2 regions of the Clostridium subterminale genome follow, and region 2 is predicted to be linked to the other one. Evidence: a T-box and tRNA genes for the amino acid it is inferred to sense, from the RefSeq annotation. Region 2 holds a T-box; the other holds one or more tRNA genes.
What was found. The T-box of region 2 lies ahead of lysS (lysine--tRNA ligase). A T-box ahead of a tRNA ligase gene usually reads a tRNA of that ligase, here a tRNA-Lys.
Positions count from the first base shown of each region.

Region 1: it has a tRNA-Lys gene. The T-box ahead of lysS (lysine--tRNA ligase) is inferred to sense a tRNA for this amino acid. The anticodon was not compared.

Region 1 is NZ_BAAACI010000001.1:432,319-447,935, reverse strand. It holds gene ABDZ93_RS02345 (aminotransferase-like domain-containing protein) at 1-1,093, shown strand, start outside; gene ABDZ93_RS02340 (alanine/ornithine racemase family PLP-dependent enzyme) at 1,336-2,475, shown strand; tRNA gene ABDZ93_RS02335 (tRNA-Lys) at 2,600-2,675, shown strand; tRNA gene ABDZ93_RS02330 (tRNA-Lys) at 2,898-2,973, shown strand; gene nudC (NAD(+) diphosphatase) at 3,100-3,906, shown strand; gene ABDZ93_RS02320 (hypothetical protein) at 4,026-4,223, shown strand; gene pglX (BREX-1 system adenine-specific DNA-methyltransferase PglX) at 4,504-8,196, shown strand; gene ABDZ93_RS02310 (metallophosphoesterase family protein) at 8,231-9,493, shown strand; gene gltX (glutamate--tRNA ligase) at 9,742-11,397, shown strand; gene ABDZ93_RS02300 (DNA-3-methyladenine glycosylase) at 11,436-12,071, opposite strand; gene ABDZ93_RS02295 (SDR family NAD(P)-dependent oxidoreductase) at 12,325-13,113, shown strand; gene ABDZ93_RS02290 (methyl-accepting chemotaxis protein) at 13,193-14,746, shown strand; gene ABDZ93_RS02285 (TIGR03905 family TSCPD domain-containing protein) at 14,783-15,028, opposite strand; gene ABDZ93_RS02280 (lysophospholipid acyltransferase family protein) at 15,157-15,617, opposite strand, start outside.
Region 2 is NZ_BAAACI010000006.1:226,967-242,583, reverse strand. It holds gene pyk (pyruvate kinase) at 1-1,544, opposite strand, end outside; gene pfkA (6-phosphofructokinase) at 1,653-2,612, opposite strand; gene lysS (lysine--tRNA ligase) at 3,271-4,791, opposite strand; T-box leader at 4,978-5,314, opposite strand; partial or broken gene ABDZ93_RS10095 (hypothetical protein) at 5,365-5,579, opposite strand; gene ABDZ93_RS10090 (FprA family A-type flavoprotein) at 5,722-6,921, opposite strand; gene ABDZ93_RS10085 (acyl-CoA dehydrogenase family protein) at 6,972-8,882, opposite strand; gene ABDZ93_RS10080 (DNA polymerase III subunit alpha) at 9,636-13,199, opposite strand; gene ABDZ93_RS10075 (class D sortase) at 13,261-13,851, opposite strand; gene ABDZ93_RS10070 (Dabb family protein) at 14,050-14,340, opposite strand; gene ABDZ93_RS10065 (DRTGG domain-containing protein) at 14,373-15,617, opposite strand, start outside.

The sequences.
Region 1 (15,617 bases), on a different contig from region 2:
AGATTATATACGATTGAGTACTGGAGAACCCTCTTCAGAATTATTTCCAAAAGAAGAAATGAAAATAATATTAAATGAAGTAGCTAAAGATATGGATAATTTGGGATATGAAAGTCCCAGTGGCACTATGTATCTTAGGCAGCAGGTAAGTAAATATTTAGAGACCATTGGCATAGATGCGTCACCATCTTCCATACTTATTGTTTCTGGAGCTTTGCAAGCAATGCAACTAATTTCTATGGGGCTATTACAAAAGGGTTCTACAGTATTACTAGAGAATCCTTCTTATATGTACTCGCTTCAAATATTTCAGTCCTTAGATATGAGAAGAAGCGGAATACCTATGGATAATGAAGGGGTTATGGCTAATTTGATTCCAGATTACATAAAAAAACATGTTCCATCTATACTGTATACTATACCAAACTTTCAAAATCCTACTTCTGTAGTCATGTCAGAAAAAAGAAGAAAAGAATTGATAAAAGTTTGTCAGAAAGAAAAGTTGCCTATTATAGAAGATGATGTCTATAGGGAGCTTTGGATCGATGCTCCACCACCAGATCCTATTAAGAGTATAGATACTAACGGATTGGTATTATATGTAGGAAGTGTATCAAAGACATTATGTCCCGGACTAAGAATTGGTTGGATTGTTGGACCAGAACCAGTAATTGAACGATTAGGTGATATAAAGATGCAAACAGATTATGGTTCTAGCTCTTTATCGCAACTTACTGTTGGAAAATGGTTAGAAACGGGATTGTATGAAAATCATTTAAAAGAGATAAGAAATCAGTTAACTATAAGAAGAGATGTAACAATAAATGCTTTAAATAGATACTTTAAGAGTATAGCTACATGGGAAATACCTTCAGGAGGATATTATGTATGGATTACTTTAAAGTATAAAATAGGTATGTATAAGCTTTTTGATGAAGCATGTAAAATAGGAATTTTATTATATCCTGGATATATATATGATGCTAATTTCAACAATTCTTTAAGGATTTCTTTTTCCTACGCCCCCATAGAAGAACTAGAGGAAGGGTTATTAAAATTATCATTGCTTATTAAAGAATTAATTAAAAGTTAATTTTATAAATTTTTTTATAGTGATTAAGCAATTAATTGAATTTAGTATTATATTTGATTTTTAAAACTACTCATAACATAATTATATGGTTGTGTTATGAGTAGTTTTTGGTTGGGTTTATTATAATTAATATGGATGGAGAATCATTGAGTGAATTTTCTTATAATGAAAGCAAGGTAGCAGCTGTTAAATAAAACTAATTTAAATTAGGTATCTTATATTAGGGGACTGGAGAGGATACTATGTTAGAAAACACTTTAATCAATGATATCCATATAAAGGATATAGAGGAGCAGGAAGCATTTCCTATATTAGAGATAAATTTAAAAAAGGTATATGAAAATACTAAATATGTTGTGGATTTATGTAAGAACCAAGGAATTTCTGTAGCGGGGGTAGTTAAAGTTGTACATGCTATGCCACAAATAGTATCAGAGATGGATAAGGCAGGATGTAAATATCTTGCTACATCTAGAATTAATCAAGTTATAGAGATGAAAAAACAAGGTGTAAAAAAACCAATTATGCTTATTAGAATACCTATGTATAATGAAATAAAACAACTAGTAGAATATGCAGATATAAGTTTAAACTCTGAAATTGAAACTTTAAAGAAAATAAACGAGGAATGTAAAAATATAAATAAGAATCATAAAGTTATTTTAATGATGGACTTAGGTGATTTAAGAGAAGGCGTTGTAGATGAAAAGGAATTCATAAACCTAGCCTTATATGTAGAGAAAGAATTAACTAATGTTAAACTTTATGGTATAGGGACTAATTTAGGATGTTATGGTTCTGTAAAGCCTACAGAAGAGAATTTAGGAAAATTATGTGAGGTAGCAGAAAAAATTGAAGCTTTAATTGGTAGAGAATTAGATGTGGTCTCAGGAGGAGCTACTTCTTCGTTAACTTTAATCTGGGATGGAAAAATACCAAGTAAAATTAACAATTTAAGAATTGGTGAAGGAATACTTGTTGCTAAGGATTTAGATGATTTTTGGGAGTATGATATGTCTATGCTACATCAAGATTCATTTGTATTAAAAGCTCAGGTGGTAGAAGTTAAAAATAAACCATCTCATCCGATTGGTGAAATATTTATAGATGCTTTTGGGAATAAGCCCACTTATGAAGATAGAGGGAAAAGAAGACGTGCATTATTGGCAATAGGTAAGCAGGATTTTGTTTCGGTGGATACTTTAATACCTATAGATAAAAATATAGAGGTAATTGGTGCTAGTAGTGACCATTTAATTATAGATATAGAAAATTGTAAAACCAATTATAAACTTGGTGACGTTATAGAATTCAATATATATTATCCTCACTTATTATATCTTAGTGGATCAAAGGATGTGAATAAGAAGTTTATATATTGAAGATAAAGAATATGTAATTATAATATAGGTATATACAATAGATATTTTCAAATCTATTGTATATACCTATATTTATTTACAAAATTAAATAATCTTAATATAATAATATTTGTGACAGGGACATGTGCCATTAGCTCAGCTGGCAGAGCACCTGACTCTTAATCAGGGGGTCCAGGGTTCGAACCCCTGATGGCGCACCAAAGGAAACAATACTGTATAGTGTTGTTTCCTTTTTTATAAATTTATTTTAGGAAATAATAGAATAATAAATGATTTACTTGGTTAAGTTAATCTGTGTAAATATAAATTACACGGATTTATATTTTATTACATTAGATGATAAATATTTCTTTAATGTATTTTAATAAAATACTTTACAAAACTTACAGTCGGTTGTATAATAATATTTGTGATAAGGACATGTGCCATTAGCTCAGCTGGCAGAGCACTTGACTCTTAATCAAGGGGTCCAGGGTTCGAACCCCTGATGGCGCACCAAACCTCGTAGTACTAACAAGTATTACGAGGTTTTTTACTTTTCAAATTATAAGATAGTATAGACTTAATTAATAAAATGTATTAAGGTTAATATAGATTTTATACAAAATGAAAGAAGGAAAAATAATGAATCATTTATCAATAGAAAATGCTAATGCACCTAGTTGGTTTATATTTAGACAAAATGAACTATTAGTTAAAGAGAAAGAAGATAGAATTTTTATACCTAAATTTAAAGATTTAGAATCTATTAATATTAATCCTATAAGAGTTCAAAATCTAGGAACTAGAAGTTGTGGTAAGTGTTACTCTGTCGAGGTATCTCAAGAGTATTTAGAACCTTTAGGTATGAAATTTATAAGCTTAAGAAACTTATATGGACAAGTTCCTGATGAAATATATATAGAAGCGGGACGTGCTATTCAAATCATGAGTTGGGATAGAACCCATCAGTATTGTGGTGTCTGTGGTAGTAGAACTAATACCATATCAAATGAATATGGGAAAATATGTCCACAATGCGGATTTATAAGCTACCCTAGAATAAGTCCAGCTATAATAGTTGCTATAGTTAAGGAAGGAAAATTACTTCTTGCTAAAAATGCTAAGTCAAAACATAGTTTTTATAGTGTTTTAGCAGGATTTTTAGAGCCTGGTGAAACTCTAGAGCAATGTGTAGAGAGAGAAGTTATGGAGGAAGTGGGAATAGAAGTTAAAAATATAAAATATTTTGGTAATCAACCATGGCCTTTTCCTAACTCTCTTATGATAGGATTCACAGCAGAATATGATAAGGGTGAAATAGAGGTTGATGGAGTTGAAATTGTAGAGGCAAGCTGGTTTGAGGCAAATAACTTACCAGATATTCCTGGCAACATTAGTATTGCAAGAAAACTAATAGATTGGTTTAAGGAGAATTATACTGGGATCTAGATTTTATAAAAGAACTATATAGTGGTATTCAAAGGAACGTATACTGCGTTTTTATAGTATACTAAATAAACTTTAACACATAATAAACAATGAATATATTTGTTAAAGGAGGGATAAAGATGGACCATGAATTAATAAGAGATCAACAATATGAGATTAAACAACGCGAAGAAGATAAAAGAAAATATAAAAAGGAAAACTATCTTCGCAATGGTAATAAAACTCAAGGTCAATATGCTCAAAGTAGCTTTAATACTACTATTGAGGAGCCGGGAACCAATGAAAGTGGTATTGTAGCAAAAAAAAACGGTTATTAAAATTAAATATTTTATTTATAAAAGGGCTATTTCGAAATAATCTAAATCTTAAATTAATATTGAGTATTTACTAGCAAGAATATTAAAGTAGAAACTCAATATTTCAGAGATATTAGTAAATTACTTTGAGATAGCTCTTTAAGTTTTAATTATAAAATCTCAAAATATGAAAATAAAAATAATGGTCTAATAAATTATTAAAAATTTTAATAAAAAATTCTTACTATGTTATAATAAAGCTATTGAAATTTTTACGTGTTATATAAGGAGCAATTAAACTATGGATAAGAATAAAGTTAAGGCTTTTGCCATTTGGGCAAGAAGTAATCTTATTGAAAAAATAAAGGATAGAGCATATAAAATTGGGATTGAAGATAATAGAGTTCGAGATATAGAAAAGGTTCAAGGTGGATTTAAAGTAGTAGGTGGAGAAGAAATACTTAATATTTTACCTAACCATAGAAAAGCACTTATAAAGGAAGTAGAATCTAAATCTTTAGATGAAGTTGTGGAAGAGGTGGCATATACTTGGTTTAATAGATTTATAGGTTTAAGATATATGGAGGTAAATGATTATTTACCCATTGGAATAAGAATTATATCTTCAGAGATACCAGGTAAAACAGAACCAGATATTTTATTTAGAGTTGGTGAAGTTATAAGAGAGTTGAGACTAGATTCAGATTTAGTCTATAAGTTGTTAGATAGTGGTAAAAATTCTGATAGAGAAAGTCTATATAAATATATTTTAATAAGGCAATGTAATGAATTAGGAAATATTATTCCTGGTTTATTTGAGAAAACAGCAGACTATACAGAATTATTATTTCCAGATAATTTATTAGAAGAAGGCTCTATACTAAGAAAAATGTGCAGTGACATAGATGAAGAAGACTGGAAAGATGAAGTGGAAATTATAGGATGGATGTACCAGTACTATATTTCTGAAAAAAAGGATAAGGTTTTTGATAATTTAAAGAAAAATATAAAAATAACTAAAGAAAACATTCCAGCAGCTACTCAGTTATTTACTCCTAAGTGGATAGTGAAATATCTAGTAGAAAATTCACTGGGAACCATATGGATTCAAGGGCATGAGAATGGAAATTTAAAGACTGAGTTGAAATATTATTTAGAGGAAGGGATTCAAGATTCAGAAATAAATGATATTTTAGGTGGCATTAAATTGGATAGAAAGAAATTATATCCTGAGGATATAAAGGTTCTTGACCCATGCATGGGTTCAGGTCATATATTGTTATATACCTTTGATGTGCTTTATAAAATTTACAAATCTGCAGCTTATCCAGAACGAGAGATTCCAAGGATAATATTGGAAAGTAATATCTTTGGATTGGATATAGACTTAAGAGCAACTCAAATTGGTGCTTTTTGTCTTGCTATGAAGGCCAGATCTTATAATAGAAGGTTTTTTAGAGAAGTTGAAAAAAAACCTTTAAAGCTTAATATAGAATCTATAGAAGAAAGCAATGGTATTACTTATGAAATTATAGAATACTTTGCAAATGAAGATGAAGAGATAAGAGGAGATTTATCTTATTTAGTAAATGCTTTTAGAGATGGTAAGGAGTTTGGATCAATATTAAGGGTTGAGAAGGTTAATTTTCAGACTTTAAAAGCAAGGTTAGAAGAGATAAATGAAGAAAATAATTTAATATTTAGTGATTATAGACAGATACTTTTGAGTAAATTACCAAAGCTCATAAATCAAGGAGAAATAATGAGTAATAAATATGAGGTTTGTATTACTAATCCACCTTATATGGGATTAAGGGGTGCTAATGATACACTAGCTAAGTATCTTGTTAATAATTATCCTTTATCAAAGCATGATTTATTTTCTGTGTATATGGAAGTATGTAAGAACTATCTAAAAAAAGATGGGATTTATGCCATGGTAAACCAACACTCATGGATGTTTTTAAGTAGTTTTTTAGAACTTAGAGGTAAGCTTTTAGAAGAAAGTACTTTTATAAGTATGATTCATTTAGGGTCTAGAGTATTTGAAGATAATGTGGGAACCATAGTACAGAATGTTGCCTTCATAAATCAAAATAGCCAAATTTCTAAATATAAAACTAGGATTGTAGACCTTACTAAGGAGACAACTGCTTTAGAAAAGAAAATAAAAGTCAAGTCAGCTTGTAATGGCATGGAAAAAGATAGAGTTTATGATATATGGTTAAAAAAACTTATGACAATTCCAACAAAGCCCTTCGCTTATTGGGTAAATGACAATGTATTAAAATTATTTTCTAATTTAGATAAGTTTGAAAATATTGCAAAGCCTAGGCAAGGAATGGCTACATCAGATAATAAACGGTTTTTAAGGGATTGGTATGAGGTTGATATAAATGAAATTAATTTTTCAGCCAGTGATAAAGAGGAAGCTTTGTTAAGTAAGAAAAAATGGTTTCCATATAACAAAGGTGGAGAATTTAGAAAATGGTTTGGAAATAATAGGTTTGTAATTAATTGGGAGAATAATGGTGCAGAAGTAAAAGATTATGCATCAAAGTTATATAAATCATATAGTAGGACTATAAAAAATGAGGAATTTTATTTCAAAAGTGGACTTACTTATACTTTTATTTCGGAAGATATGGGAGTAAGATATTCTCCACAGGGGTTCATATTTGATGTCGCTGGGTCTTCTATATTCTTTAATGATAAAGAAATAGAAAAGGTAGTACTAGCATTATTATGTAGCAAAGTTGCTAATATGTTTTTAGATATAATGAATCCAACCTATAATATACAAGTAGGAGATTTGAAGAATATTCCAATACATGAAGGTATATTTAAAGAAGAAATTAAGTCTATCATTGATGAAGTTGTAGAGGAAAACATAGCTATTAGTGAAGCAGAATGGAATGACTTTGAGATATCATGGAACTTTAGGACTCATCCATTGATGAGAGGCTTAAGAGAAGATGGTTTTAATGATGTAACCATAGAGTCTAGATTTAGACATTGGGAAAAGGAAAATATTAAAATTATTGAGAGACTTAAAAATAATGAAGAAAAGTTAAACAAAATTTTCATAGATATTTATGGATTAAGTGAAGAATTAACCCCAGATGTGTCTTACAATGATATTACGTTAAGAAGAATTGGTGTAGAAAGAGAAGTGAAATCTTTAATATCCTTTGCAGTGGGATGTATTATGGGGAGATATTCAACTGATATTGATGGTTTAGTATACGGAGGTGGAAACTTTCAAAATAAGTGGGATTTTGAAAATTATAGAGTTAAGAAAGTTATAGTAGATTCCAAAGGAAAAGTAACTGATGATAGATGGGTAAATTCAAGTTTTATGCCTAAGTTTGATAATATAATACCTATAACAGAAGAAAAATATTTTTCAGAAGACTTAATGACTAAATTCGTTGAATTCTTAAAAGGAGTTTATGGAAATAATACCTTAGAAGAAAATCTTAATTTTATAGCTAATATTTTAGGCAAAAAGGATAGTGAGACTTCAAGACAAAGCATTAGAAGATACTTATTTAAGGAATTTTATAAGGATCATGTAAAAGTTTATGGAAAGAAACCTATCTATTGGTTATTTGATTCAGGTAAGAATGATGGATTTAAAGCTTTGGTATATGCCCATAGATATGACAGATTAACCATAGCTACATTGAGGACGGAATATGTTCATCTTATACAGAGAAAATATGAAGGTGAGTTAAGTAGATTAGAATTAATAAAAGATTCACAGGAATATAGTGCAAAGGAAAGAGCTAGAGCTAGGAAAAAAAGTGACAAGATAAAAAGGCAAATAGAGGAACTTATTGAGTATGATGAAATAGTTGCATATATGGCTAATGAAGAAATGTCCATTAGCTTAGATGAAGGAATTGTAAAAAATTACGATAAACTTCAAAATATTAAGATAATGAAAAAAAATGGGAAGGAAGCTAAGATGAATCTTTTATATAAAATCTAAGGACTTTATATTTAAACCATATAGGGGGAAAGTTATGGTGAATAATCTGGATAGCATAAATAAAGAATTATTTGGTGACATATCTGATGAAAAATTTATGGCATATTATGAAATGATAGTAGCTAGGATAAAGAGAAGTAGAGATAAGGTAGAAAAGCTTCAATATAAAAATGAAAACGAGTTAAGAGAAGATATAGAAGGTATAAGTCAGCGGATGTGGAATGGCTTGGAAGATATATATACTTTTGATTTAAGTAATATGAGTAAGATACATGAGTTTTTAATTGATGAAGTTATAAATCTACATAATGAAGAAGATGATATAAGTAATGACAATATTTTTAGCAATGTATTAAATATGAAAAATATAAAAAATCATGGTATTGATGGGAAAAGGGGTTCTAGAATATATCTATTTAAAGATTCTAGTTATGAATATTATTTTGTTGGAGATATTCATTCTGATGATTTTATTATAAGAAGAATACTAGAGAATTGTGATTTTTTTGAAAAAATTGTTTTGAGGAAAAATATTAGAATAATTTTTTTAGGGGATTATGTGGATAGAGGAAAAGAGCATCTAAAAACTATAGGTGAAATAATGATTTTAAAATATATTTTCCCAGGAAATATTTACCTAACAAAAGGAAATCATGATGGTGGATTCCTTGAAGGTGGTGGTGTAAAACTTTGTGTAGGAAAGCCCTTGGAAGATAAAATGGAAGACTACTTTATTCTATTTTTAGATATATTATATAAGAAAAATGGAAGTTTTTCTAAAGAGTTAATAAAAAAGTATTTAGAATTATTTAATAGTATGGCCATAATTAATATTATAATAATGGGAGATAAGATTATATTAGGAGCTCATGGAGGATTACCAAGACCACATAGGGAGAAGAAGGATATATATGGATATATTAAATCAATAATGGATTTAACAGATGAATCTATTGTTGATAACATAGGGAAAACTATAGTTCAAAATATTCTTTGGAGTGATCCTTTAAGAGGAGATCAGGAGATTAGAGAAAATTCGGGTAGATTTAGGTTTAAAGAAGAAGAATTCTATGAGTTTAGTAGGATGTTTGGGGTTGATATCTTTATAAGAGGGCATGAAGCTCATGAAAATGGTTGTGAGAAGTATTTTGATAATGGAGTGTATAGTGTTTTTTCCTCAGGTAGTATTATAGAGAATGGAAGAAATATTAACCTTTCTACAGCCTATGATTATATAAGTCCAAAGATTATAAAGATTGATTTAAAAGAAGGCATTCAAGTATTGTCTATAAAATAATAAATATTATATTTACAATACTAATTCTTAAAGTTATAATCAAAATTGTGTTAAGTTTAGCAAAATATCTATATATTCCTTTAATTTATGGTAAACTTTAAAAAGGTAATATTTAATAGTAATCTATATAAGTTAAACTTTAGATGAAATTGCGATATATCTCATATTATATAAATGGCTAAGTTGTATTAGATGGATTAAGCTAAGTTGTGAGGTAATTAATAAATATATAAGGTAAGGTGAATAACATGAATTATGAAATATTAGCAAATACAATTTTCCCTGACATTGATAAGGAGCCAGAATATTATATTTCAAAGTACCCAAAGAGAAACCTTAAAGAAGGTGCAAAGGTTACTAGATATGCTCCAAGTCCAACAGGGTTTCAGCATATAGGAGGAGTATTTTCTGCATTAATAGATGAAAGAATAGCTACTCAAGGTGAAGGAGTTTTTTATTTAAGAATCGAAGATACAGATCAAAAAAGAGAAGTGGCTGGTGCTATTAAAGATACTATAAATACCATGCATAAGTTTGGGCTAGATTTTACAGAAGGTATGACAGGGGATAATACATCTAAAGGTGAGTATGGGCCTTATAGACAAAGCGAAAGAGAAGAGATATATAAAACTTTTGCTAGAGATCTAATTAGCAAGGGTCTTGCTTATCCATGTTTTTGTACTTCAGAAGATTTAGAACAACTGAGAGAAAAACAAATTAGTGAAAAATTAACTCCAGGATATTATGGAGAATACGCAATCTGTAGAAGTTTATCTCCAGAAGTAGCTTTAAAAAGAATAAGTGAAGGTGAAAAATATATTATAAGATTAAAATCTCCAGGTAATCCAGAAAACAGAGTGGAGTTTCACGATTTAGTTAAAGGTGATATCTCTTTCCCAGAAAGCAATCAGGATATAGTTATAATTAAATCTGATGGACTTCCAACTTATCATTTCGCTCATGCCATTGATGATTCGCTAATGGGAACTACTACAGTAATTAGGGGAGAAGAATGGTTATCATCTCTTCCAATTCATATTCAACTTTTTGATATTCTTGGATTTGATAGACCTGAATATGCACATACTCCTACAATAATGAAGTTAGATGGAGATTCTAAAAGAAAACTATCTAAGAGAAAAGATCCTGAAAGTGCAGTAAGTTATTATGATGAAGAAGGATATCCTATGATATCTGTTATAGAATATTTACTTAACATAATAAATTCTACTTTTGAGGAGTGGAGAGAAGAAAATCCATCATCTGATTATCATGAATTTAGAGTATATCTAGATAAGATGAGTAAAAGTGGTGCTTTATTTGATATTGTAAAATTAAGTGACGTAAGTAAAAATGTAATTTGTAAGTTAAAGGCTGATGTAGTATATGATTACTATATAAATTGGGCTAAGGATTATGATAAGGAAATGTATGACCTAGTAACTAAAAATGAATCAATGTGTAAAGAAATATTTAATATTGACAAAGAAGGACCAAAACCTAGAAAGGATTTCGCTAAGTGGAGTGATGTTAAGGAAAAAATATTCTTCTTCTTTGATGAATTATTTAAGAGTACTTTAGAAGAAATAGAATTTCCTAAGAATATAGATTTAGCAGAAGCTAAAAGGGTAATAGAAGCTTATGCTAAGGCATATAACTTTAATACAGATAAGGATACTTGGTTTGAAGATTTAAAAGTAGTAGCTGTAGGATTAGGATATGCCACAGATAGAAAAGCTTTTAAGAAAAATCCAGAGAATTATAAAGGTATGGTTTCAGATGTAGCAGGATGTGTAAGAACAGCATTAACTCATAGAAATAACACACCTGATCTTTATACTATTATGCAAATAATGGGAGAAGAAAGAGTTAAAAATAGATTCAATAAATTTATACAATTATAATTTAAAAAATATATAGATAAAAAATCATCCCTATAATTTTATAGGGATGATTTTTTATCTATAACTGAAACATATTTATTATCCTTAATGTAGTATCTCCAAAGAAAGTCTTTTGCCTCTTCAGCGTAATCAATACCTATCCTTTTAGAATATACAATATTGAAGTCTTTAAAATCATCTTCATATAAGGATAACTCATCACTAAATATGGAATGGGCATTTAAAGATTTGTCTATATTAAAGGCTATACATAGTTTTCCAGGACCGGAAGTAAGATTAAATATTTCACGGGACTTAAGATCAGCGAAAGGTTTTTTAAATCTATTTTCACTCATAATTTCAATACCATCTATTGGTTCAATGGCACGAATTAAGACGCCTTGAGGATCACCTTCAGTACCGGTTACTATATTCATGCAGTTATACATTCCATATATTTTATATACATAAGCTATACCAGCGCTTTTAAATAAAGGTTCAGTTCTATGAGTTTTTTTATAATTATAGGCATGAGAAGCTTTATCAATTTTACCCACATAAGCCTCGGTTTCTACAATTCTTCCAGTGAGTTTAAATCCCATATAGTTTCTTACTAGTATTTTACCTAGTAGATCTTCAGCAACTTTTCTTGCATCTCTTTGAAAAAAGCCAAGAGAAAGAGTATTTAATTTCATAAGTATCCTCCATATATTTTTACAAATAAAATATTTAATCTTTTATAGTATATAGTTTAGTTTAAATATGTTTATATTATTTGTTATATATATAATTTTAAACCTGTAAAAATAAAGTATCTAGTAATTTTATATGGATTGAATTAAAATTTAAACTAGTAATATAAAATCTTCATTATTAATCTATATTAAAAAATATACTTTAAACTATCTTATACTAATATAGTCTAAAGTTTACTAGGAGGATTTACAAGTGGAAAATAAAAATGAAACAGTATTAATTACTGGAGCTTCATCAGGAATTGGATATGAACTTAGCAAAATATTTGCTAAAAATCACTATAATCTAATTTTAGTTGCTAGAAGAGTTGAAGAGTTAAATAGGATTAAAGATGAGTTATCAAAGATTTATGGAGTAGAAGTAATTATAATTCAAAAAGATTTATCAAAATCTCATAGTGGTAATGCAGTTTTTTATGAAATTATGAATTTAAATATAAAAATAGATATTCTGGTAAATAATGCTGGGGTGGGTTATTGTGGTCTCTTTCATGAAATTAATATGGAGGATCATAGTTTAGTAATACGAACAAATATGGTTGCTTTAACGGAGCTTACATATTTAATTTCTAATCATATGATTGAAAATGGACAGGGAAAAATTCTTAATGTAGCATCTACGGGGGCTTATCAACCGGGACCTTATACTGCAGTATATTATGCATCAAAAGCTTATGTATTGTCTTTAACAGAAGCTTTATCAATTGAACTGAAAAAGTATAATGTTCAGGTAAGTGGACTTTGTCCAGGAACTACGAAAACGGATTTTCATAAAAGAGCTGGTAAAGGAGAATTAAGAGGAGCTATGTCGTCTAAATTAGTAGCTGAAATAGGTTATAAAGAGTTTATGAAAGGACGAGGTATAATTATACCTGGAATTAAAAATAAAATAGCTATAGGAATATCTAAAATTTTTCCCAGAAAATTATTAGGAAAAATCGTGGGATATATTCAAAATTCAGCTATTTTATCTAATAAGTAATATTTTTGTATGAAATGTATTGATAATAATGTATAATTATATATTATATGGTTTAAATTTCATATGGGGGGGTAAAAATTTGAAAACACACGGTGTATTTTGGGGTATAATATTCATTCTTATTATAATTTTAATCATGGTTTCTATATTTAATAGAAGAATTAAAAGCTCTATAGGAAGACTAACTAATGAAATGGGGAAAATTGCTCAAGGTGATTTAACAAAGAAACTAAAGGAGAATAGAGTTAAAATAATAAAAGAACTAATTATGTATTCCAATGATTTTATGGTAAAAGTTAGAAGACTTATAGGAAAATCTACAGAAATTAGTGATAGAATACTTATAAATTGTAATGTGTTAGATGAAGATATGAAAAATATGGAATTACATGTAGTTGAAAACGTAGAGTCTATAACCACAATATCTGATGATATGAACAGTCAGGTTGATAAAGTTGTATCTGTTAGAAGTGATATAGAAAATATTGTTTTAAATCATGGAACTATGGCTAGAAATTCTCATAGCGTAGAAAAAACAGCCATGTCAATGATGGAATCCGTAAGTGAAAGTAAGAGTGAGTTTGATAAACTTATTAATAAGATGGAAAAATCACTATCTTTGGAAAAGGAACTATCTCTTAGGTTAAAAGACTTAGAAATTGGTGCGCAAAAAATTCAAGATATATCTGATACTGTAAAAGAAATAAGCGGTACTACTAATTTACTATCTTTAAATGCTTCCATAGAAGCTGCGAGGGCAGGAGAAGCAGGGAGAGGGTTTTCAGTAGTAGCTGAGGAAATAAGAAAATTGGCAGAAATGTCATCTGTACAAGCTGATGAAATTCAAAAAATAACAGATAAGGTACAAAAGGATATTTATGAATTTGGATCTATTATGGAGGAAGACTTATCAGTTATAAAAGAATCTATCTCATACTCTAAGAAAAATAGTGAAAATTTTCAATCTATATCTAAGGAGAGTATGAATACATTAAAATCTATACAAGAAATAAATAAAGCTATTGAGGAACAAAACATAAATTTAAGAAATATAGAGCTCTCTATAAATAGTATTTCTAGTTTTGTTTCTAAAACTACCATTCATGTCCAAAATACAGCAGAAAGTTCTAAGGATCAATTTAAGGTAGTAAAGCGTGTATCAGATAATATTAAAGAAGTAGTAAATATGAATAAGGATATGAAGCTAGTAATATCATCTTTTGCACAAAATTATGTTTTAGATGAAGATACTGAAAAATATATAAATAATGCGAAGAATATTTTAAATAGTATTGCAAAAGAGAGGGCAATAATTTCTTTAGAAGAAACTAAGTGTAATAAAGCTCTAAAGGAGTTTGTAAATAAATATCCATTCTTTTATCTGATTTCAGTTATGGATATAAATGGAGATACTAAGGGAATAACTCTAGAGGGAAGTAGAGAAGAGTTATATTGCAATTATTCTCATAGGCCGTACTTTAAAGAAGCCATTAAAGGCTTAATGTATAAGTCAGAACCTTATATATCTTCTGATACTGATGGATATTGTATAGCTCTTTCAGTACCAATAAAAAACCATATTGGACAAGTAGTAGGTATTGCAATGGGAGATTTAGTATTAGAAAAAAATTAAAATAAAGCTATCTTAGATCACTAAGATAGCTTTATTTTAATTTTTAGCTTTAAATAGTTCTAAAGCTTTTGCTAATTGATCAGGGCAGGAAGTATCTTTTAAACCACAATGGATTCCTTTGAGTCTTAATATAACTTCATCGATATCCATACCTTCTACTAAACTAGCAATACCTAATAGATTACCGTCACAACCTCTTACAAAGTTTACATTTCTTATTTTATTATCAACTACGTCAAAGTTAATTTCCTTTGAACAAACTCCTGAAGTAATAAATTTCATTTATTATGCCCTCCTATGCAAACTAACATACTATTAGATAATACTGTAATATGGTTAATATTTCAATAATAACAAATGATTATTTTATAATTAAATAGATGATTTTGAAATAATTAAAAAGTTTTAAGCTAATTAGGAAGTTTACTAGCTATTATTTCTTTAACCATATCAGGAAGTTTTTCTTGTTCTTCTTTAGATAAATTTTTAGTTTCAATAGGAGGATGAATAAATAACTCTACATTAGCAGCCTTAATTCTATTGTTATTAGCTTCCATAAGTTTATAGGAACCCTTTATAGTTATAGGTACAATGGGTGCATTAGACTTAGTTGCTAATTTAAAACTACCAGATTTAAATTCACCTAGAGGACCACCTTTACTTCTAGTACCTTCTGGAAATATAACTAGTGAATGTCCTTCTTTAATTATTTTTACACCTTCAATTATAGCAGAAGCAGATTTTCTAAGGTTACTTCTATCCATGAATACACAGTGAATATATCGCATCCAAGTTCTTACTAGTGGTATTTTTAAAGTTTCTATTTTAGCAATGAAACCTTTAGGCTTATTAATATAACTCATTAATAGTG
Region 2 (15,617 bases):
AATTTATCAACTATAATAATTTGTTTTTCATCTAAAGAATTAAAAAACTTTTTAGAATTATCTACATGCATTACTGTTCCATAAGCTGTACCAGAATCGCTTCCTTTACCTTGTAAAAGTATATCTCCTATAATATGAACTTTCATCATATTTGTACTACCAACATAGTTCATTGGAATTCCTGCAACAATTACTACAAGATCACCTTTCTCTACATAATTAGCTGATAATGCAATTTGCGAAGTTTTATCTATTAATTCATCTGTATCTTTTAGTTTTGGAGTTATTACAGGAAATACTCCCCAATTTAATGCTAAACTTCTTGCAACTCTTTCATAAGGAGTACAAGCTATTACTGCGCATTCTGGTCTATATTTAGATATCTGTCTTGCTGTTTGACCACTTTGAGTTGCTGTAATTATTGCTGATGCATTTAGTTCCATAGCTGTTGTACAAGTAGCCACACTTATAGCATTAGGTACATTAGAAACATGTAACTTTCTTCTTTTCTTGAAACTTTCCTCGTAGTTTATATATTCCTCTGCCTTCATAGCTATTTGAGACATAGTTTTTACAACTTCCAATGGATATTTCCCACTAGCAGTTTCTCCACTTAGCATTATAGCATCAGTTCCATCAAAGATTGCATTAGCTACATCTGAAGCTTCTGCTCTTGTAGGTCTTGGATTTCTAATCATAGAATCCAACATTTGAGTAGCAGTAATTACTGGCTTTCCGGCTTCGTTACATTTTTCTATAATCATCTTCTGAACCACTGGTACCTCTTCAGTAGGAATTTCTACTCCTAAATCTCCTCTTGCTACCATAATTCCATCAGAATACCTTATTATTTCATCAATATTATCTACACCTTCTCTATTTTCAATTTTTGAAAATATTTGAATGTAATCCCCACCATTCTTATCAAGAAGGTGTCTTATATCTAAAACATCTGTACCTTTTCTTATAAAAGATGCAGCCACTATATCTACTTCACTTTTTATACCAAACATTAAATCTGCAATATCTTTTTCTGTTAGTGCTGGAAGATTTAATTTAACTCCTGGTACATTCATTCCCTTATGATTGCCTATGACTCCTGTATTTTCAACATGAGTTTTAATATTTCTATCTTCTATGTCTAATACCTTTAGTGCTACTAATCCATCATTTATTAAAAGTACATCACCTGACTTAACGTCTTTATAAAGATTTTTATAAGTTATGGAACACTTAGTTTCATCTCCTATAATATCTTCACCACAATGAACTATAAAAATAGTTCCTTCTTTAAGTTCTACAGTTCCATTTTCAAAGTTTCCAGTTCTAATCTCTGGTCCCTTAGTATCAAGTAATATAGCAATATGCTTTTCTAATTCAGCTCTTGCTTCCTTAACCATATCTATTCTTCTCTTATGTTCTTCATGACTTCCATGAGAAAAGTTTAATCTGGCAGCATTCATACCATTTTCAATTAATTTTTTGATAAGTTCCTTTTCATCAGTAGTAGGTCCCATTGTACAAACAATTTTAGTTTTTTTCATAGTTATCCTCCTTTTTATTTGATAGCATTAAAATTTTTTACTCAGATAACTTTATCAATCTATAAAATTATATTAAAAAATTTGCAATTCTACAATAGCTATAATATATTAATTCGACAAATCCACACTTAATTTATATAACTCTTCATTAAAACATGATTTCATCTCTAGAGCTTCTTTTATATCTACATCTACAATTTTATTAGCCTTGATACCTATAAGTCTTGCTGTCTTTCCTTCTAGCAATACTTTAACAGCTTTACTACCCATCCTTGAAGCTAAAATTCTATCAAAAGCGCTAGGACTTCCTCCCCTTTGTATATATCCAAGCACTGTTGCTCTAGTCTCTATTCCTGTTATTCCTTCTATACTTTTAGCCAATTTTTGAGCTCCACCTACACCTTCAGCTAAGATTATAATATTGTGAAGCTTACCATTACGCTTTCCTTTAAAAATGTTCTCACATATATCTTCAATAGTGAGTTTTTTCTCGGGAACTATTACCTGTTCTGCCCCACCAGCAATACCTGAAAACAACGCTAAATCTCCACAATTTCTTCCCATAACTTCAATTACACTTACTCTTTCATGGGAGCTAGAGGTATCTCTAATTTTATTTATGGCATCGATAGCTGTATTTAAAGCTGTATCAAAACCAACAGTATAATCTGTATAAGGTAAATCATTATCTATAGTACCTGGTATTCCTACTGTTGGTATACCTAAATCACTTAATTCCTTAGCACCTCTAAATGATCCATCTCCACCAATTACTATAATTCCATCTATTTTAAGCACTTTAATAACATTAAGAGCCTTCTGTCTACCCTCAGGAGTTCTAAACTCTTCACTTCTAGCAGTCCTTAGTATAGTACCGCCTCTTTGAATTATGTCGGAAACAGAGTGTCTATCCATCTCAAATATTTCCCCATTAATAAGTCCATTAAATCCTCTATGTACTCCAAATACCTGGACTTCACTTTCAATTCCAATCCTAACTACAGCTCTTATAGCTGCATTCATTGCCGGTGAATCTCCTCCGCTAGTCAATACTGCTATTCTTTTCATCATATTACCCCCTAGCTTTATTGTGGTTGTTATTTACAATTATTCTTTTCTTATGTATTTTAATAATATATATTTATAAATAATTCAACCATTAGAATATTAATTGCTTACACAAGCATATACCTACCTAGGTTTATACAATTACTATATTAATTAAAATACCAATATATTATTAAATTTCTACATACTTACTTAACTTAATTTTAATGTTTAGAGTTACTCCTTGCAACCTATTATTAGCTACATTTAAGTATTTATCTATAGATTTGCTATTGTAAATGTTGTCAAGTTTTAATAAAGTTTCTTATAATCTATTCTTCCCATTTTATACTTTATAATTAGTAAATTTCATTAAAATTTATATACAAAATTAAGAAGAGTTACATCCACAATTAAACTAGGCTTTACTAACAATTTAATTTGCAATGTAATATTAATACAATTTATTTATATTTTCATGCAAATTAAAGTTAAATCTAAGTAAAATTTGAACTAACTCTTCTTATACTATTTATAATTAACTTTATTATGTTTAATCATTGAATCACTATCATACTCTATGAAGTAGATTTTGCAAAATATATTACTAATCTTATATTAAATATTGAGCTTACACTTTTATATCAGTTTATTTTACAAAATCCCCTAACTAGCTATCCTATCTCTTAACTAATGGAAAAGCAATTACATCTCTTATAGATGATGAGTTTGTTAAAAACATCATCATTCTATCTATTCCTATTCCAAGCCCTCCTGCTGGCGGCATAGCCACATCTATAGCTACTGCAAATTCTTCATCCATTGGGCTAGCAGTTTCAAGTCCAGCTCTTAATTTCTCAGCTTGCTCATGAAGTAAAATTCTTTGTCTTAACGGATTATTAAGTTCTGAATATGCATTTCCAAGCTCTACTCCAAAGGCATAAGGTTCAAATCTTTCTATTAGATCTGGATTTTTTCTATGAACTTTACATAATGGAGATGAATCTAATGGAAAATCTATTACAAATGTTGGCTCTATTAATTTATCCTCACAGTAGGCCTCAAATAATGTAAGTATCAACTCCCCTTTATTTGCTTCTTTAATACTAAAACCTTCGCTTTGTTCCTCTTCTAATAATCCTTTTTCTATAATTAGCGTAACTATTTCTTCCTTAGTTAATCTCTCCACATCTACTCCTGTATCTTTAAGAACTAAATTGCACATAGTTTCTCTCTTCCATGGAGCTTTAAAATCAATTTCAACACCATCATATACAGCCTTAGTTGTTCCTTTGATTTTAGTAAATACATACCCATATAAGTCTTCCATAATTCTCATCATATCATTATAGTCAGCATAAGCCATGTAGCATTCAAACAATGTGAATTCTGGATAGTGAGTTCTATCTATTCCTTCATTTCTAAAGGAACGTCCCATACTATAAACTCTATCAATACCTCCAACCATTAATCTTTTTAAATATAATTCTGGAGATACATTCATGAACACTTCACAGTTTAATGCATTTACATTAGTTATAAATGGTTTAGCTTCTCCTCCACCATATTTTGTATCTAAAATAGGGGTTTCCATTTCCATAAATCCTTTAGAATTCATAAACTCTCTTATGGCATACATAGCCTTAGATCTATTTACAAATCTATCTCTTACATCCTCATTCATTATCATATCTAGGGATCTATGTCTTTGTCTTAAATCCATATCTTGAATTCCATGATATTTTTCTGGAAGAGGTCTTATAGATTTTGAAAGTACTGTAACATTTAAAGCCTTAATAGTTATTTCATCGGTTTTTGTTTTAAATGCACAACCTTCTACACCAATTATGTCTCCTACATCAAGAAGTTTAATAACTCCATATGCATCTTCACCAAGATCATTTTTACTTATATACACTTGAATATTTCCATTTTTATCTCTTAAATTTAAAAATGTTACTTTACCCATTCTTCTTAACAACATTATTCTTCCTGATAAAATAAATCTCTCTTCACTATCTATATTATCAAAGTTATCTATCACATAGGTTGAAGTTGTGTTTGAATCAAAAGTGTATGGATAAGGATTGATTCCTCTACTTAAAAGTTCATTTAATTTTTTTATTCTCTCTACGTTAAATTCATTTGCATCTTGCATTATTTCTTGTAAGTTATTTAATTCTATATAATCATTGTACATATATAGTACCACCTTTCAATTTTGCTTTTTAACTTTAATTTCTCGTAACTTTTATGAAGCTAAATAACACCTCATTATAGTATTTTCAATTAGACTCAGTTACCTTAATTTCATTATTAAATTACGTTACTTTAGTCCATTAATAAATTTTTGCAAAATAAAAACTCTCACCTCCAAGACAATAGTCTTGGGGACGAGAGTTTGGTAAGTTCAACTTCGTGGTACCACCCCAGTTTATTAATATGTCACCATATTAACCTTTTCAAGTACGGCTTTACAATAAAATAGATTAAGCTTATACCCTAGCTCTATAACGGGAGCACCCGTTACACCATCTCCCTTCCTAAAGGAAACTTCTCTCTTTTTAAGAAGCAACCTCACTTTAAGATAAACTTTAGTGAAGTAAAGATCCTGTGTACAACTCCGAGGCTTTTTTCACCAAACTGTTTTTTGCTTTCTCTCACCATCTAAAGCTCTCTGTAAAAAAATTGAGTTTGATTACTCTTCTCTTCATAGTTTTGTTGAATATATTTTAATATACTCAAAATATAATGTCAAGAATTTTTAAAAAATTTATATTACCAATCTAGTAGGAGATAGATAATTGTTTAGGATTCTTGCTAAAATAGGACTGTTGGAATTCTCCAATAGCCTTTTCTTGTATTTGCATATTCCCATGCTTTATATTCTTAAATGCCTAAAATCTTAAGATTATCATATTTAGTCTTAATTTTCTTCCATTTTTTTTAATAGCATAGGCGTAGACTTCGTCTTAGCCATTCATTTAAATAAATAATTCTAAATTTATGTACAGAGGAAAACCCTCGACATTTCTATCGAGGGTTTCATGATGAAGGTGATATATTTCGATAAAATTTACATCATAATTTGTTTTAGGTAACCATCCCTTAAACAACATGTCTATTATAACTATTTCATTGATTCTATAACACCTTCAACAATTGTATCCATATCTGTAACATTTCCTTCATTCATAGAAGATACAAGTGTAACTTTCTCTTCTAGAACTGTCATTTCTCTCATTTCCTCTAGGAACTCACTCATCAAACTTCCAGACTTACATGCCCATGAGCCATTTTCAATTATTGCAAAAGTTCTCTTTTGAAGGTTAAGAGCCTTCATATCCATAAGATAATTATGCATAGGTGGGTAAATACCAAGGTTATAGGTTACAGAAGCTAAAACTACGTGGCTAACTCTAAAGGTTTCTGAAATCAGTTCAGATACATGAGTGCTTGAAACGTCATACATAACTACATTTTTCATTCCCTTTTCTACAAATTTAGTAGCTAAGGCAGTAGCTGCGGCTTCGGTATTACCATACATTGAAGCATAAACTATCATTACTGCTTTTTCTTCTGGTTCATATCTACTCCATTTATCATACTTATCAATAAAATATCCAAGATCTGTACGCCAAACTGGACCATGTAGTGGGCAAATCATTTTAATATCTAGTCCACTTGCCTTTTTTAACAATGCTTGAACATGTGGTCCATACTTTCCAACAATATTTGTATAATATCTTCTAGCGTCATCAATCCAATCACGGTCAAAGTCAACCTCATCATTAAATAGCTTACCATCTAATGCTCCAAAAGATCCAAAGGCATCAGCTGAAAAAAGAACACCGTTTGTAGTATCAAATGTAACCATAGCTTCTGGCCAATGTACCATTGGTGCAGCCACAAATGTTACTTCATGCTTTCCAAAAGATTTTACGTCTCCCTCTACAACTTCCTCCATTCTACCATCAATTTCGAATCCAAATTGTCTCATTAGGAGAAAAGATTTCTCAGTACTTATAATCTTAACATCAGGATAACGCAGTATTATTTCTTCAATGGCAGCTCCATGATCAGGCTCCATATGATTTATTACTAAATAATCTAATGACCTGCCATTTAAAACAGCTTGTATATTTTCTAAAAACTGTCTACAAATTGACCAATCTACAGTATCAAATAGTACAGTTTTTTCATCTAATAATAAATATGAATTATATGAAACCCCTCTTGGAATTGGATGAACGTTTTCAAAAAGAGCTAGACGCCTATCATTTCCGCCTACCCAATAAAGGTCTTCAGTTACCTTTCTAACACAAAACATAAATTACTCCTCCTTTTTATTGTAAAAAACTTAAAATTTCTGCTATAAAATTAGACCTCTATAAAACTATCTTTTTCTTCACCGCAATCTGGACAAATCCATTCTTCTGGAAGAGCTTCAAATAGAGTTTCTGGTGATATGTCATTTTCTATATCGCCTATAGCTGGATCATATTCATATCCACATCCATTACAAACATATCTCTTCCAACTAGGAACAACCTTTTTAGGAACATACTTTTTCATTTTTTTCATAGGAGGTGCTTCCTTTTTTGGTTCTCCGTTATCTAAAGCATCTGTTAATAATGGCATTATCTCTAGTAAGTCTCCAACAATACCATAGTCTGCATTCTTAAATATTGGAGCATTAGGATTATTATTAATAGCAACTATGGTAGTAGCATCCTTTATACCCTTTAAGTGTTGACCAGCACCTGATATACCACATGCTATGTAGAGATTTCCATTAAATTTTTGGCCTGACATTCCAACATAACGATTTAAAGGTAAGTATTTTAAGGTTTCAGCTACAGGACGAGATGATCCAATTGCTGCACCAACTTGAATAGCTAAAGCTTTAGCAAGTTCCATATTTTTTTCTTCTCCAATTCCCTTACCTACACTGACAACACGCTCTGACTTAGATATTGGAGTATTTATATCAATACCAACAGTAAAATCATAACCATCTGCTTTTAATGCTTCTACAAGCTTAGCAACTCTTTCCTCTGCTGTTCCATCTTTCATAATCATTTTCTTACGAGCACCAGTTACTCCTCCACCAGCTGAACCTTTTTTAGATCTATTCTCATTTTTAGGCATTTTTCCAATTATATGAGATGCAATTACCATTCTTTGAATCTCATTTGTTCCTTCATAAATAGTACAGATTTTAGCATCACGATATGCTCTTTCTACATCCATTCCTTTAAGGTAACCAGACCCTCCAAAGATTTGTAATGCATCATTTACAACTTCTAAGCATATATCAGACGCATATTGTTTAGCCATAGCAGCCTCCATAGAATAAGGCTCATGATTTTCCTTAAGTTCAGCAGCACTATATATTAAAAACCTAGCGGCTCTTAGCTTAGTTGCCATATCAGCTAATTTAAATGAAATTACTTGTTGTTGGCATATAGGCTTTCCAAATTGTATTCTTTCCTTTGAATATTCTAAAGCGTTTTCATAAGCTCCTTGAGCTATACCTAGAGCTTGAGCTGCAATACCTATACGACCACCATCTAATGTTCCCATAGCTATTTTAAAACCTTGTCCTTCTTCACCTAATAAGTTTTCTTTAGGTACTTTAACATTATTAAATACTAATTCAGCAGTTGCAGAAGAGCGAATTCCCATCTTATCGTAATGATCACCAAATGTAAATCCTTCCCATCCTTTTTCAACTATAAAGGCACTTATACCTTTGACTCCTATATCTGGAGTAGTCACAGCAAATACAACATAAGTATCTGCCTTATCTGCATTAGTTATAAAAATCTTTCCACCATTTAAGATATAATAATCTCCTTCTAGTTCAGCAGTCGTTTCAGTTCCACCAGCATCACTACCAGCATTTGGCTCAGTTAAGCCGAATGCACCAATCTTTTCACCCTTTGCTAGAGGAATCATATATTTTTGCTTTTGTTCTTCAGTTCCATATGCAAAAATTGGATATGTTCCTAAAGAAACATGAGCTGATAAAATTACACCTGTACCACCATCTACTCTAGAAAGTTCTTCAACAGCAATGGCATAACTAAGTACATCTAGACCTAAACCACCATATTTTTTAAGATACGGAGTACCTAATACCCCCATTTTACCTAACTTTTCTATAGCCTCAGTTGGAAACTTACTTTCTTGATCCAACATAAATGCTTGTGGTTTTACCTCTGTCTCTGCAAATTCTCTGATTTTTGCACGAAAAGCTTCGTGTTTTTCTGTAGTCTTAAAAAACATAAATTTACCTCCTTTAATTTGGTGTTTTATTTTAATTTTCACAAGTTTTATTAATAAAGCTTATAAAAATTTATAATCTTTGATTTAAAAAGCATAATATCCTTACAATGCAAATTAAAACTAAAATTGCTTATATAATTTTCTAATAATCAAATTAATTATATAACTTAATTTCTTTCTTAATAATTATTATTATAAAACTTATAATTTCCATTGTCAAATTTTTATGCAAATTTATTGTAGCCCCCTTAATTAATATTATTTTACATTACATAAAAATATATCTAAAATATCCTATTCCTTAGTTCTTTTCTATAATATTCATGACTGTTTTGATACTATGACCTCTGCTGACTTCTGACAGTTCAGCCATACATCACTGTATATATTGTTACTTATAAATACATATCCATAACGTATCTGTCAGATCTCCCTAGGTAAGACCATAATCTTTCACTCCATATATCCGCTACATTCATACTAGCTGTTTCGAATAGTTTCAGGCTTTGATTTGTATAGCAACCTTCCCCACGGATATATGCCTTATATGTAGTTCCTACTTGTCAGACAAGAGTTTCGCCCCCAACTTCCGTCTGATTCCACATTACCATAGACACACCCCCTTACTTGGCACTATCAACCCGCGCTTAGGACTTTCACCTATTAGATTACACCCATGCTGGGCACAATATAAAAAGCACCAAGATAATTTCTTGGTGCTTGAATTAATTTATTTTATTATGATAGCAGACTTTACTCTTCTAAAACTTTAACATTATCATCCCCAAAAATTTCTCTTAGTTTAGATGTAGTTTCATAATCATTATTAAGCCAACTATTTTTATTTATAAGATATTTTTTCTTTGTATTAGCAGCAAATAAGTAAGTTGGATCTGAACCAAATTCTCCTATAAAATTTTCTCTTATAAGCTTCATTACACTATTTAACTTGCTATCATCTTCAACTCGAATATATATCTTATCTGTACTCACTTTAACTAGTGGCGATATTTTTTCACATAATATTTTAGGTTGCTCTTCCTCTTCCAGAGCTATACGTCCTTCCACAGTTACTATTTCATCTTCCTCAACAAATTCTCTATAAGCTGAAAATGTCTTTGGAAATATGACTAATTCTATGGTTCCAAATAAATCCTCCAAGGTTGCAAATGCCATAGCCTGATTATTCCTTGTAATTTTTTTAGATACAGATGTTAAAAGTCCCCCTAAAATTACTTTTTGTTTATCCTTTACTTTTGAAACTCTCTCACTAACAAGTCCCTCTCCACCTACACTATCATCTTCTAACGTATCTGCTAAAACTAAATCTGATATCTTGTGGGTAGTTACATGTTTTAAAGTCTTCTCATAATCATCTAGTGGATGACCAGATAAATATATTCCTGTCATTTCTTTTTCCATGGCTAACAAATACTTTTTATTAAATTCCTGAATCTCTGGATAAACTATCTTAAAGGCACTATCTTCTTCCTCAGCTCCTTGGAATAGACTAATTTGTCCTGGAACATTTCTCTTTCTTTCATTGTTTATTCCATCTAAAATTTTCTCAAATACAGCTATTAATTTAGATCTGTATACTCCTAAACTATCAAAGGCTCCAACTTTTATAAGGCTCTCTACAGCTCTCTTATTTACTGCTGCAGAATCAATCTTGTTACAAAAGTCGCTAAAGCTCTTAAATTTACCTTTTTCCTTACGTCTTTCCACTATGGACTCTATAACATTTACTCCAACATTTTTTATAGCTGAAAGACCAAATCTTATAGTATTTCCTTGTACTGTAAACTTACTAAAACTTTCATTTATATCTGGTGGAAGTACTTTTATTCCTATTTCTTCTGCAAATCTAATGTAGTACGCTACCTTTTCATTATTTCCCATTATACTATTTAGCATGGCTGCTATAAATTCTGCTGGATAATAATACATTAAGTAAGCAGTCTGATAACCTACTACTGCATAAGCTGCAGCATGACTCTTATTAAAAGCATAGGATGCAAAATCCATCATCTGATCAAATATCTTATTAGCTGCTTCCTCTGAAATTCCATTTCTCATACAGCCAGGCACTATAATTTTTTCCTCTTCATCTACTATTCCATAAACAAAGTTTTTTCTTTCTTCTTCCATGACCTTATGCTTCTTCTTAGACATGGCACGTCTCACAAGGTCACTTCTTCCCAGAGAATATCCTCCAAGATCTCTAACTATTTGCATTACTTGCTCCTGATACACCATTACTCCATATGTAACATCCAGTATTTCTTCTAACTGTACTGTTACATATTGAACTTTTTCTGGATTTCTTTTTCCTTCAATGTATTTTGGAATTTCTGCCATTGGACCTGGTCTATAAAGACTTATTCCTGCTATGATATCCTCAAGACAGTCTGGTTTTAGATCTCTCATGAATGAAGTCATTCCTGCAGATTCTAGCTGGAATACACCAACTGTTTTTCCATCTCCAATCATCTGATAAACCTTTGAGTCTCCAAAGTCTATATGGTCTATATCTATTTTTACACCTTGATTCTCCCATATATTATTAATAGCTTCATCCATTACCGTAAGGGTTCTTAACCCTAGAAAATCCATCTTTAAAAGTCCTAATTCTTCTAAAGTACCCATGGTAAACTGAGTTACTATCATACCTTCATTCTTTTGTAAGGGAACATATTCTACAAGAGGATGAGATGCTATAACAACTCCAGCAGCATGAGTAGATGAGTGCCTTGGTAATCCCTCTAAATCTCTAGCTACATCTATAAGTTCTCGTACCCTCTCATCTACATCATAAAGTTCTTCTAGTTCACTATTCATCTCAAGAGCTTTATCTATAGTTATATTTAACACGGAAGGGATCATCTTAGCAATTTTATCTACTTCAGCATAGGAATAATTCATTGCTCTTCCTACGTCTCTGATACATGCCCTCGGTGCCATAGTTCCAAAGGTGATTATCTGTGATACATTGTTTTCTCCATATTTATCAACTACATAATCAATTACCCTTTGACGCCCTTCATAGCAAAAGTCTGAGTCGATATCAGGCATGCTTACCCTTTCTGGATTAAGAAATCTTTCAAAAAGCAAACCATACTTAATTGGATCGATCTTAGTTATTCCCAATGTATAAGCAACTATAGCTCCTGCCGCAGACCCTCTTCCTGGTCCTGTAGGAACTCCATTTTCATTGGCATATCTTATAAAATCCCAAACAATTAGAAAATAATCTACATATCCCATTTGCTTGATTATTCCTAACTCATAATCTAATCTATCACATAGGAGTTTTCCTTCTTCATTTTCTTCTCTTATTTTATTTATTTTCTCTTCATCAAATGTTCCATTTAAAGATGAGAATACTTGATATCTTTCAATAAGTCCCTTGTAGCAATTTTCCCTAAGATATTCAAAAGGATCTATCCCCTTTGGCAAAGGGAATTTAGGTAATTTAGATTCATGAAATTTATAATCGAAATTACATTTTCCAGCTATCTTTACCGTGTTTTCCATAGCCTCTGGTACATAAGAAAAAGTCTCATACATTTCTTTAGGTGACTTAAGATAAAATTGATTTGAAGGGTATCTCATTCTGGTTTTGTCCTCTACAGTTTTACCTGTTTGAATACAAAGTAATACATCATGTGATTTACTGTCTTCTTCATTTATATAGTGAGTATCATTAGTACATACTAGTGGAATATCACATTCCTTAGATAAATCTAATAACATTTCATTCACTTGTAACTGCTGTGAAATTCCATGGTATTGTAATTCTAAATAAAAATCATCCTTAAATATTTCCTTATATTTTAAAGCAACCTCCTTGGCCCTTTCCTTATTGTCTCTAAGTAAATTTTTTTGAACCTCACCACCTAAGCAAGCACTAGTAGCAATTAATCCTTCACAATGCTCCTTCAAAAATTCATAGTCTACTCTTGGTTTGTAATAAAACCCATCTATAGAAGCAGTAGATACTATTTTCATTAAATTTTCATAACCTACTTGGTCTTTAACTAACAAAACTAAGTGATAGGTATCATTGTCTTTTTGAGGTTCTTTAATGTACATTGATTTTCCTGCTACATATATTTCACATCCAATTATGGGTTTTATGCCATTCTCTATAGCTTCTTTATAAAAATCTACTGCACCGTACATAGTTCCATGGTCAGTAATGGCAATAGCTTTCATACCTAGTTCCTTAGTTCTTTTAATAAGCTTAGATATTTTCCCCGAACCATCTAAGAGACTATACTCTGTATGCACATGCAGATGTACAAAATCCTTCATATTTTCACCCCCTGCATCCTTGGTAATAAAACCATATTCCTTTACAATATTTATTTTTATATTATCTTTCTAACTTACCTCTTACTATTAATCTGTCCTTACCATCATAAGTACATGTTACAAGGGTTATTGTTGCATCCTCACTTTTATCTAAAACATAAGTGTCTTCTGGAGCAACTGTAAAGCTCTCTGTAACTTTATAAGTAAAGGTCTTATCATGAGTAGATACTATTATATCATCATTAACTTCTAATTTGTTTAGTCTTAGAAAAAATTCTCCTGTATCATAGTTTCTATGTCCTGCTAGTGCAAAGTTACCCATATCCCCTGGCATAGCAGTATCCTTAAAATGTCCTACTGCATATTTTATTATTTCATCCTCAGTACCTTCTGCTACTACTACTTTCAAATTTATTTTTGGTATTTCTAAAACTGCAATTGGATTTACCATATCTATATAAGGAAGTTTTTCTTCCTTACTTTTCTTATTTTTTTCATGATTAACTTCTTGCTTTTCTTCTGATACAAATTTGTCATAAAGCTGATCTTGAACTTTTTTTGTTTCCCACTTTCCTTTAAAAGCAAACAGTAATAATCCAATCCCCACTAAAATTAAAAGTATACTTATAATGTTTCTAATCTTCCCCTTCATTAAAACACCTCTTTACTTAAAATCATGAACTATTAAGTAATTCTACACACATATATTTTGTAACATTCTCAAAAATGGAATGTCTTATATGATTAATCTTTTTAAATCCAGTAACTTATCTACAAAACTAGTCTAAAAGTAATGATTTTGAGACATTCCACAATAAAAATTTTTCCCTTTTATCTCTATAATAACACTTTATTTAGTATAGTCAGCTACTTTGGAAACCTCTATATACGGCTTAATTTTATCTAAAACTTTATTAACATGATATGGATGTATCTGATATTCATTCATGTCATCTACAGAATCAAATCTAGTTATAAGACATACATCAAAAGCTCTCTCTGTATGAAGCTCATCTATTCCTACTTCTACCCCCCTAAGCTTAGGAATTTTTCCTTCCATAGCTTTAAGAGTATTTGCTACAAAGTCTACATTTTCCCTTGTATTTTCTTTTAACTTAAATAAAACCACATGTGTAAACATCTTTTACCCCCTATACATTAAACCTATTTTATTTAATTATTTTTTAGTACCTTAGCTGATAACATAGCCTTTGCCATAATCTCTTTATTTTGGTTATACATTGTTACTTCTACCTTTGAATAATATCTTCCTCTATCTATTACTTCAGAGTGTACATCCATTATCCTACCCATCTGTACTGGCTTAGTAAAATAAGATGTGAAACTATCTATAGCTACATTTGTAATACCATTTTGTCTTAACACCATAGTTCCCATAGTTGATAAAAGCATATTTAATGCATTCCATGATGCAGTACCTATAGAGTCAAGCATTTCAGGTACAATTTCTCCCCAGAAATGCATCTTATTCTTACTAGATTCAAATTCAAAATTCTTTAAAATTAAATCATCCATAGTATGACCTACATGAGGCTGTCTTGTAACTATTTGCAATGCCTTTATTACATCTCCTCTGGAAATTATACCTATTAATTTCTTTTTATATACCACTGGGCATATTTGAATTCCATCCCAAGCCATGATATGTGCTGCATAGGCAACTGTGCTTGTAGGATTTAACACAATAGGATTCTTTGTCATAATGCTATTTATAATCTCATTGTCATCATGATTATTTATTTGAGTTATACTTACAAGACCTATAACTCTAGATTCCTCATCTAAAACTGGAAATCTTTCATGCCTAGTTTTCTCTGATAATTCTTTTAATGTTTTAATCTTGTCCCATACATTTAAGTATTCTGGATTTTTATCCATAACATCTTCTACTAACACAATTTCTTTTTTAACATTATTTTCATATATAGCTTTATTTATCATACTTGCAACAGTAAAGGTATCATAGGTACATGATATTACAGGCAAATTTGTTTTATCTGCTAAAATCTTTATTTCATCACTACATTGAAATCCTCCAGTTATAAGCACAGCACATTGGTTTTCAAGAGCTAGCCTTTGAGCTTCTTCTCTATTTCCTACTATAAGTAATGATCCTGGGTTTATGTATCTCTTCATGGTTTCAACTTCCATGGCCCCTATTATAAATCTTTCAAGAAAATTATTTTCTCCAGCCTTGCCACCAATTAAAGTTCCATCTACCATGTTTACAATTTCCTTAAAAGATATCTTGTCAATATTCTTTTTTTCTAACTTTTCTACCCTTACCGTGCCAACTCTAGGAATCGTATTGACAATCCCTATAGATTCGCACTCCTTTATTGCTCTATAAGCAGTTCCTTCACTGACACCCAATTTACTACTAATTCCTCTAACTGA